DNA from 2 places in the Moritella sp. F3 genome. Region 1 is predicted to be linked to the other one. Evidence: predicted binding sites of a transcription regulator. Region 1 holds the regulator's gene; the other holds the start of a gene.

Region 1 (5,526 bases):
TAAATCAACGATCGGTACAATCGTTCCACGTAGATTAATCACACCTTTAACATACGCAGGCATATTGGGTATTTCTGTACATGATTCCCAACCTCGGATCTCTTGTACGTCTAATATTTCGACGCCGTACTCTTCCTCTGCCATTATAAATGTCAAAAACTGTGTCGATTGTTCGTCTGTATCGGTCAGCGTATTATTATCCATATATATTCACTCCTATCTTAAGCAGCAACGTGTGCACGCAGACCTGCTTGTTGGTACTTATCGCGCTCAGTTGTCACGCGTTTGATAATATCTCCAATATCTAAAATTAATGCGACCGTGCCATTGCCTAAAATAGTCGCGCCGGAAACACAACTTACTTTCATAAAGTTATCTTCGAGGTTTTTTATAACGACCTGCTGCTGCGCCGCTAAATCATCGACTAATAGGCCATATTTATTATTGCCACTTTCAACAACCACTAATAAGCCATCAGTAATATGCTCAAGGCTCGAATCATGATTCAGTACTTGATAAAGGCGAATAATAGGAATGAATTCATCACGCAGTTTAAATACCTCGGTATCATCGGCCAACTTGGTGACCATACCTGTTTTTAACTGCAAGGATTCAATAATTGACATGATAGGTAAGATATAAGTTTTACTGCCAATTTTTACCAACTGACCATCCATAATAGAAAGCGTTAAAGGTAAGCGAATTGAAAAACAACTGCCTATACCCGTTGTAGATTCAATCTTAATGCCGCCACCGAGTGATTCAATATTACGTTTCACAACATCCATACCAACACCACGGCCAGAGATGTCACTTACCTCCTCGACAGTTGAAAAGCCGGGTGCAAAAATAAGTTCATCAATCTGATTATCACTGTAAGTTAAGTCCTTATTAACAATGCCTTTCTCAATCGCCTTTGCGTGGATCTTCGTGCGGTTTAACCCACGGCCATCATCACGGATCTCAACAATGATCTCACCACCTTGATGAAAAGCGGTTATATCAAGGTAAGCGACGTCACTTTTACCCGCTAACTTTCGCTCTGCAATCGTTTCAATACCATGGTCCAAAGCATTACGAACCAGGTGTACAATTGGATCGGAGAGTTTCTCAAGCATAATTTTATCCAGCTCAGTTTCCTCTCCATGCATTCTCAGTAATACATTTTTACCGAGTTGTTCACTTAAATCTCTGACCATTCTTGGTATACGATTAAAAGCAAATTGGATTGGTAGCATCCTAATTTTCATCACACTGTCTTGCATTTCTCGAGTATGTTGCGATAACTGATCAAGACCTTTTTTTAATGCCGGTAATCTTTCAGCTGAAAAGTTTTGCCCAAGCTCACCTAACATGGCTTGTGTGATCACCAGTTCACCAACCATATTGATTAACGCATCCACTTTATCGATTGATACCCGGATTGAATTTGTTTCTGCCGATTTAGGCGCAGCAATATTTTTCGTAACAGCTGCAGAGGCTGGTGATTCACTTAATTTATCACTCACTATTACTATTTTATTGTCTGCTGATTCATCTGACGCAGTAGAGCGATTGATCGTTATCGTAGAGTCATCTTCCACCCATTCAAATGCTTCTTTTATTTGCGCCTCACTCACCGAACTGACTAACTCAAGTTCCCAACTTACATAGATATCCTCAGGTTCTACATTTTTCCATGTCGGAATATTTTTACATTGAGGTGTTACTTTAAGCTCTCCCATCTCAGCTAATTCCGCAAAAATTAATCGCGGTTCATTACCTTGTTTTAAAATATCCTGACCGGGAATAAAGTGGATTAACCAAGTATTATCATCGTATTCATTAAACGCTGATGGATTTCCTTTAATAACAAAATCATCCTCAACCGCTAATGTGTTTTGATTCGTATCAAGCTGTAAAAATTGGTTATATTGTTGCTTGAGGCTTTCGGCCGCCTCTGGGATTGATTGCGAGTCTTCCGCTAACAGTTGGATCCAGGCACTTAAACAATCTTTTGTTTGTAAAAAAAGATTAATGTGTCCATCAATAAGCGTTATTTTTTCTGCACGTAAATCATCAAGCAGTGTTTCAGCAACGTGCGTGAATTCGGTTAATTGATTAAAACCGAATGTACCAGCGCCCCCCTTAATCGAATGCGCGACCCGAAAAATGGTATTAATAACTTCACTATCAACGTTACCCGGAGTGAGCTTGAGTAACTCGGATTCCATTACCTCCAAGCCTTCTCGGCATTCTTCAATAAACACTTGTTGAAACTGCTTAAGATCGATATCCATGCTCACCTCAATACTTTTTGTACGGTAGCAATGAGTTTTTCTGGGTTAAAAGGTTTTACGATCCAGCCAGTTGCGCCAGCAGATTTACCGGCCATTTTTTTATCCGCACCAGATTCTGTGGTTAACATCAGAATCGGCGTAAATTTATAAGCACTTTCATTACGTAATTGACTAATTAAGCTAATACCATCCATACGTGGCATATTAATATCTGAAATAATAAGATCGAAATGGCCAGTCTTGGCTTTGGCTAAGCCATCAACCCCATCGACGGCCGAGTCGACCTGATAACCTGCTTGTTTTAAAGTGAATAAGACCATTTCACGAATGGATACCGAATCATCTACAGCTAATATTCGTTTCATTAGAGTGCCTCACATTGATGCGTAATTAAAATCCGTTTCAAATCCTAACGCTTTTACCACCGTCATAAATTTATCCGACGGAGATAAAAACACCAGTGTCGTATTATGTAATGCTAAGTGTTGAGCATAAGCATAAAAAAGTTGGCAAGATGCACTGTCTATATGCGTGATGTAACGTGCATCGAAAAGTTGAGGTTCGGTATTAATAGGCAACGAATCAAGCGTGGCTTTAAGGCTCGAGATCGCGGAGATATCGATCTTTTCACCGAGTTCCATGGTGATGGGGGCTTGTTCCATAAATTAATCCTGTATTTACACAAACGTATTAAAAAATAAATTATTAATATAACTCGTGTTGAGTATAGGAAAGGATTTTATAAATAAGTGGACGATAGAGAGAACTGTGATGTGAAGACAACATTTAAAGTCGTTTACAAGATGAGAGAACAAGAATAGACGGCGGAAAATACAAAATAAAAAGATAGATAGTCATAAGATTATTAACTATCTATCCTCAAAACAACCAAGGTAAAGCGTGATTACATCCAATCAGTATTACGAATAATACCCACAGCAACACCTTCAATATCAAAGCTTTGGAAGTTTAAATCAACACGTATCGTGCTCATTTCATCATTTTCAGGATGCAGTAAAATTTCACAGCCTTGTTGTTCAAAACGTTTCACGGTTACTTCATCGTCAACGCGTGCCACAACAACTTGGCCTTTACTGATGTTTTTAGTTTTATGTACCGCTAATAAATCGCCATCCATAATACCAATGTTGCGCATACTCTCGCCGCGAACACGCAATAAAAAATCAGCGTTTGGCGTGAACATTGATGGGTCAACATTATAATGCGCCTCAATATGTTCTTGCGCTAAAATTGGCTCACCAGCGGCAACCTGACCGATCAAAGGTAATCCACTCTCATTACTGGCTTCTTCAGCATTAACCAACAAACGAATACCGCGAGAGGTACCCGCTAAAATTTCAATGTGGCCTTTTCGGGCTAATGCTTTTAAATGTTCTTCGGCAGCATTCGGCGAACGAAAACCAAGTTCCTTCGCAATCTCAGCTCGGGTTGGCGGCATGCCGGTATTTTTAATATGCTGCTTAACTAATTCAAATACTTCTGCTTGTCTTTGTGTCAATGCTTTCATTATGAACCCTAACTGGTTTTATATACAGTTTCTTGTAATTATATACAGTATAATCAAGTTTGCAATATAAGCAGTCGGTATATCAAAATAATAATGAATTAACCGCTTGCTGGTGCTTAAACACAGATTTATAGCCACGTATCTGATATTATTGGAGTAAGCACTCTCGCACTTTAAATAACAGAATGATAACCATTATGCAACAAACACCGTCAATGTTAAGTCGAAGTTTCGTTAACGGCTTAGTTAAATCTCAGTACGTACCAGATAACCCAGTTGATGCGTTAAAGTTAGATTTAACGCGTCCTATTGTTTATGCTTTGAAAACTAAATCGATGACGGATCTCGTCGCATTACAACGCGCCTGTAAAGAACTAGGCCTGCCCGATCCGCTCACACCAATCAAAGTTAACGGTGTAATTATTCCTAGCCACGTTTGCTTAGATAATCCAGCCCCACTGTTTGGCAAGACCAAAAATACCGACGTATTTTTTGATGAATTCCAACAATTATTACGTTTACACAAAGATGATAAAGTCCTCGACATTCAATTGATGCCAGTAGCATTATTTTGGGGCCGTGCACCAGGAAAAGAAGGCCAAGTGCCACTGCTATCATTAGCTAACAGTATTTCACCAAGCCGCTTGCGCAAAACGTTAATCGTCGGACTGAACCGTAAAGACAACTTAGTTCGCTTTAATAATCCTGTGTCACTGCGTTTCATGGCTGATCAACACGGTAGTGACGAGAAACTCGCACAAAAATTAATTCGTGTTGCGAAGATCCATTTTAGTCGTCAAAAGTTAGCGGCGTCGGGTCCTAAACTACCAAATCGTTACCAATTGTTTGAACAACTATTACGTAATCCAGAAGTAAAAAAAGCGATTCAAGTTGAGATAGCGGAACATAACATTTCAGCACAAAAAGCTGAAAAACGCGCCAACGATTATATCGATGAAATTGCCAGTGACTTCTCGTATAAACTCGTCAAAAACACCAGTAATTTCATGAGCTGGTTATGGAATAAAATATACAGCGGTATCAAAGTAAACAATGCCGAACAAGTGCGTAAACTTGCAGCCGATGGCCATGAAATTGTATTCATGCCTTGTCATCGTAGCCACATGGATTACTTACTTATTTCTTATGTGATTTATAATGAAGGTTTGATTCCACCGCACATTGCTGCCGGTATTAATCTTAACTTCTTCCCTGCTGGGCCTATGTTCCGCCGTGGTGGTGCATTCTTCTTGCGTCGTACATTTAAAGGCAACAAACTTTACGCGACCATTTTTAGAGAGTACTTAAGTTTGCTATTCTCGAAAGGTTATTCGGTTGAATTCTTTACCGAAGGTGGGCGTAGCCGTACAGGACGTTTATTACCACCGAAAACAGGTATGCTTAACATGACGCTACAAGCGATGTTAAGAGAGCAAAACCGACCAATCACCTTAGTGCCTGTATATCTAGGCTACGATCATGTGATGGAAGTAAGCACCTATGTAAAAGAATTGTCTGGTGCCAATAAGAAAAAAGAAAGTATGTTCCAGGTATTTGGTATCGCTAAAAAATTGAAAAATTACGGCCAAGCATTTGTAAACTTTGGTGAACCAATCAACCTGAATCAATATTTAAATAAACACGTTGAAAACTGGCGCGATGACATGAATATGCCTGTCGAAGAGCAACCGCAATGGTTACAGCAAACCACTCGTGATC
Region 2 (5,526 bases), on a different contig from region 1:
GGCATCATTTTAGGTCTAACGAAAATACCATCAAATAAACGGCGTAGTTCATCGCTGTTTTTTGGAATAAAGAAATCTTCTGGGTTGTCGACACCAAAACGGGTTGTTAACGCGTCAAGGTCATCATCGTTAAAGTAAGGACCTGGACTGGCGATAATAATCGCTTTATTAATCTGGCGGGTTTGCTCTGGGCTATTATTCATCATATTTAAAGTGATAAAACCGCCATAAGAAATACTGGCTATATTGATATTTTCAAGTTCCAACTGATTAACAAGCTGCCAAATGGTTTGTGTTTCAGTTGTGAGGTTCGCTTCACCGGCACTGAAAGAATCACCAAACCAAGCAAGATCTGGAGCAATGACATCGTAGTCTGCGCTTAAAGCCTGCATTTCATCTTTCCAAGTGGTGACTGCATTACCACCGAATCCATGAATTAATAATAACGGTTGGCCTTTACCTCCGCGCCAATAGCTCAGGGTACCACCTTCATCTAGGCTAACATCATGTTGTGTAAAACCAACGGCTTTAAGACTGTCTTCATCACTGTCTATTTTCCAGCGAACAACTGAGCAACCGCTTAATAGTGAAAAACAGATATAGATAATAAATAATTTTAGCTTGTTTGAAATCATATTATTAGGCCTTAGGCCGATTGCACAGGAAAGGGAAACCATACATGAGAATACGGATAAATAAAATAACATTTCCTTAACTTAGTGATATTAGTACTACTTTATAAGCAGTACCGCTGTGTAAGTGCTGCTACTTACTGGAGAATGCTGGATTGATGATTTGAGAGGCGACTGACGATACGAGGTTCGAAACAGAAGTTAGCGATCGCTTTGCTGGTAGATGTCAGCAATAAAAAAGCCTGCCTGTTATCTAATACAGGCAGGCTTATGGCTATAATTTAGTTACTATTTAGCAGTTAAGTGCTTATTAGCGATTTTTCTTCGCTTGTTTCTGCAGTGCCATATCAAATTCGTCAGGGAACATGATAAGTCCTTCGTCTGCAAGGTTAGGAAAAATAACCAATGCTAAATCATCATCCATCAAGCCTGATGTCCAACGGCTTTGCCATTTAGCTAACGAGATAGATTCTGTTTTACAGTCTTTCCATTCGCCAGTTGCCCAAGATTGTGCAAATTCAGCGTTAGGCCATACAGGTACACAGTCTTCGTCTTCATTGTTTAGCATTACGCAACCGTGCTCATCCGTTAGGATCCAGATTTGACGTTCGCTAGTCACTTCTTTTAATAAATAGCTTAGGCGTTTTTCAGCATCATAAGCTTGGATTGTCGCGATTTGGTTGCTATCGAGAGTTTTTGACATTTAATCTGTTCCTAGTGTGACTAAAATAACGGTCAGATACCAATTGTGTGCAATAAATAATTTGTCATTTAAGCAATTGATATCATATCGGTACTTACTTTTAAGACCGACCCTTATTTATTAATCGAAAATTGTTTATTAACCGAAAATAAGCGACCAAACGCTAGGCTTACTTTTCTTATGATATTCTTTTCTTAAGCTATCCACTTGTTCTAGCTTACTTTTAGCAAGATCTAGATTCGTGTCTGTAACGTCGACTTCTTGAATGCTGTTAAGTACCGATTCAACTTTATTTAAACCTTGATTTGACATCTCTGCACGATCAGGGGAAAAGTTATAGCTTTGTGCAACAGCAAGCATTTCACTTATTTCATCAATGCGCATGTTAAACTCATCCGCAGATGTAGTTTTCATTGCTTGAGTATACGCTAATCTCATGTGTTTCATGGTGACTTTAAGGTCGATACTGTCTATTTCGGCACTGTTAACCAAAGTTGAAAATAATAAGCTGATGATAAGACCAAGCTGAGCAATACGATTCTTCATGATTTTTATCCATAAGTAATAATGAAAGTCTTTCATTCATCACCGTCGTAATAACGTGATGAATAATAATTTGGTTTGTATTCGGTGTTAGCCGCGATACATATTTTCGAATGATTTTATTGAAAAACCCCGTAGTACTTGATCACCAATTTTGAGTGTTGGAACACCTCTACCACCAATTGCGGCGAGTTCTTTACTGCCACGTGGCTCATTGACGCTGCATAAGCGATACGGAATTTTTTTTTCATCTAAGTAGCGCTTTGCTGAATCGCAATTTGGACACTTCTTCTGTGTGTATAACACGACTCTTTTCATATTAGCCAACTATCTTCATCGTAAAAGCGCGCATTATAACAAGCTAACACTGATTAACAATGCATCAATACAGGCAAACCTTTTGAAATACACTTCTTTACATGCATGCTGAATAATCTAGTGTGGTAACGAGGTTTTTAACTGGTTAATTTATACGCGTTATTTTACAGATATACAGATAAAGTAGAGGGTTTAGATTTCAAACGGATGTGCAGGTATACTGTAATTATAAACATGATAATTGAAGATAATGAAGTATGAGTATTATTCTTGGCATTGATCCTGGTTCTCGCATTACTGGGTATGGTGTGATCCAACACATACACGGCAAATTTCAATATTTAGGTAGTGGTTGTATCCGTACCACGGGTGACAACTTACCTGAGCGCTTAAAGCAAATTCACGCTGGTGTGTGTGAAATCATTATCCAGTTTCAGCCAGATAAATTTGCTATTGAAGATGTATTCATGGGTAAAAATGCGGCGTCAGCATTAAAACTGGGTCAGGCTCGTGGTGCCGCAATCGTTGCAGCGGTATCGAATGATCTTGAGGTCGGTGAATATACCGCGCGTCAGATCAAGCAAGCTGTCGTAGGGAACGGTGGTGCTGATAAAGAGCAAGTTCAGCAAATGGTCGTTAATCTACTAAAGCTAGGTGGAACGCCGCAAGCGGATGCTGCAGATGGACTCGCGGTCGCGTTATGCCACGCGCAAAGTTTACGTACCCTCATTAATATGGCGGGTAAAGTAAAGGGTACTGCGCGTGGTCGCTTTAACTAATTATCTTTAATTAATCGGGTGTCGTGGTAGCGAAATAAAATGATCTGGATATTTAACCAGTATTTTATTATGCTACTGAACATTATATTCGTATTTAAAAATGTTGGAAAATAATTGTGATTGGACGTTTACGTGGCACTTTACTAGAAAAGCAACCACCCGAGATCTTACTAGAAGTAAATGGTGTCGGTTATGAAGTTCAACTGCCAATGAGCTGTTTTTACGAGCTTGGTGATGTTGACAGCGAAGTGATCGTTTACACCCATTTTGTGGTGAGAGAAGACGCCCAATTACTTTACGGTTTTAATAACAAAATGGAACGCTTGATGTTCCGCGAATTGATTAAAGTAAATGGGGTCGGTCCTAAACTGGCATTAGCTATCTTATCGGGTATGACGGCGAATCAATTTGCTCATTGTGTTGAGCATGATGATATCAACAGCCTAATTAAATTGCCGGGTGTTGGTAAAAAGACAGCCGAGCGTTTATTGGTTGAAATGCGTGACCGTTTGAAGAATTGGGTTACTCAAGATTTATTTACCCCTGAAGCAGACAAAGCGCAATTACAGGGTTATGGTAATACTGCATCGAATGCGATTGAGGAAGCGGAAGAAGCCTTGGTTGGTTTAGGTTATAAACCGGCGCAAGTAGCCAAAATGATCAAAAAAGTTGCTCAGCCAAGTATGAGCTGTGAAGAGATCATTCGTCAGTCATTACGTGCCACCTTACAGAATTAATTTAGGAAGTTACTTTAGTGATTGAAGCTGATCGATTAATTTCTAGCGGCACCGTCCGCGAAGAAGAAGTCATAGACCGTGCCATCCGACCGAAAATGTTGTCTGACTACCAAGGCCAGGATCATGTACGTGATCAAATGGAGATTTTTATTGAGGCCAGTAAGCGTCGTGAGGATGCGTTGGATCATTTATTAATCTTTGGACCGCCGGGACTCGGTAAAACCACGTTAGCCAATATTGTCGCTAACGAAATGGGTGTAAGCATTAAAACCACGTCAGGTCCTGTATTAGAGAAAGCGGGCGATCTCGCTGCATTGCTAACAAATTTAGAACCGCATGATGTATTGTTTATTGATGAAATTCATCGCTTGAATCCGTCGATTGAAGAAATTCTATATCCAGCAATGGAAGATTACCAATTAGACATTATGATTGGTGAAGGGCCGTCTGCACGCTCGATCAAACTCGATTTACCGCCTTTTACACTTATTGGTGCGACTACTCGAGCAGGGTCATTAACATCACCTCTACGTGATCGCTTTGGTATTGTGCAGCGTCTGGAGTTTTATAAGGTTGAAGATTTACAAGACATCGTATTACGTTCGGCTAATTGCTTAGGGCTCAATATGGATAGCGCTGGTGCGTTAGAAATTGCGCGACGCTCACGTGGAACACCGCGTATTGCAAACCGGTTATTACGTCGTGTTCGTGATTATGCCGAAGTGAAGCATGACGGCGATATTGATGCCCATATAGCGTCTGCAGCACTGAGTATGCTAGACGTTGATACGTGTGGATTCGATTACATGGACCGTAAGTTGCTCATTGCGATTGTGGATACTTTCTCTGGCGGTCCTGTGGGACTTGATAACGTAGCGGCTGCGATTGGTGAAGAACGTGAAACCATTGAAGATGTACTCGAACCTTATCTTATTCAGCAAGGTTTCTTGCAACGTACACCACGTGGGCGAATAGCCACACCACGTGCTTATTTACATTTAGGTTTTGATCATCCTGAAAAGTAATCACTGAAAACAATACCTAATAAATAATTACTGAAATGTATTCTTCATATTAAATCAATTTCATATATTATTTTTGTCAGGTATATTAAATCACTTATAGCGCTAAACTTATAAGTGATTGTTATTGAGTTAGTACAGACGGACTGTCAAATAATGCAAAATGAAATAGTACAACGTGAGTTTAAGGTACGCGTTTATTTTGAAGATACCGATGCTGGTGGGGTGGTTTATCATAGTAACTATTTGAACTATGCTGAACGGGCAAGAACAGAAATGTTACGCGATAGAGGCTTTTCACAAGCACTATTATTACAACAAGATCTTGCATTTGTAGTACGTAAAATAGACATAGATTATCGCTATCCTGCATACCTTGATGATTTATTAACTATAAAATCACATATTAAGGAACTAAAACGCGCATCTTTGGTCTTTTCTCAGAGTATTTATCATGAAAATGGTAAATTATTGTCAGAATTAACAGTTAAAGTGGCATGCATTCAATTGTCTCATAAGAAACCTTGTGCAATGCCTACAGAAATTATAAGGAAACTAACCAGTGGAAGCTGCTGATATTTCGTTTTTTGGTCTTTTTTGGGAAGCTAGCATACTTGTTAAAACAGTCATGTTATTGTTACTTTCTATGTCGGTAGCATCGTGGGCTATGATTTTTCATCGTTCTAAAGCGTTGAAACAAGCAAATGATGCATCAAAACGATTCGAAGATAGATTTTGGTCCGGTATTGATTTATCAAAATTATATAAAGAAAGCGAATCCCGTAAGAATAA

Evidence for each region. The regulator LexA, encoded in region 1, represses DNA repair genes until DNA is damaged. The targets are predictions, from matches to a motif close to TACTGTATNNNNATACAGTA.
Region 2: ruvA (Holliday junction branch migration protein RuvA) is a predicted target of LexA. The motif match lies at 3,018-3,037, and genes of this name have one in related genera.

What each region holds. Positions count from the first base shown of each region.
Region 1 is NZ_BLRL01000013.1:110,909-116,434, reverse strand. Features, by position in the region: gene JFU56_RS18200 (chemotaxis protein CheW) at 1-204, opposite strand, end outside; gene JFU56_RS18195 (chemotaxis protein CheA) at 222-2,279, opposite strand; gene JFU56_RS18190 (response regulator) at 2,282-2,644, opposite strand; gene JFU56_RS18185 (STAS domain-containing protein) at 2,654-2,941, opposite strand; gene lexA (transcriptional repressor LexA) at 3,184-3,807, opposite strand; gene plsB (glycerol-3-phosphate 1-O-acyltransferase PlsB) at 4,005-5,526, shown strand, end outside.
Region 2 is NZ_BLRL01000016.1:5,193-10,718, reverse strand. Features, by position in the region: gene JFU56_RS19470 (alpha/beta fold hydrolase) at 1-635, opposite strand, end outside; gene JFU56_RS19465 (DUF2750 domain-containing protein) at 943-1,335, opposite strand; gene JFU56_RS19460 (cytochrome b562) at 1,474-1,881, opposite strand; gene JFU56_RS19455 (glutaredoxin family protein) at 1,969-2,196, opposite strand; gene ruvC (crossover junction endodeoxyribonuclease RuvC) at 2,454-2,975, shown strand; gene ruvA (Holliday junction branch migration protein RuvA) at 3,092-3,712, shown strand; gene ruvB (Holliday junction branch migration DNA helicase RuvB) at 3,730-4,737, shown strand; gene ybgC (tol-pal system-associated acyl-CoA thioesterase) at 4,891-5,310, shown strand; gene tolQ (protein TolQ) at 5,297-5,526, shown strand, end outside.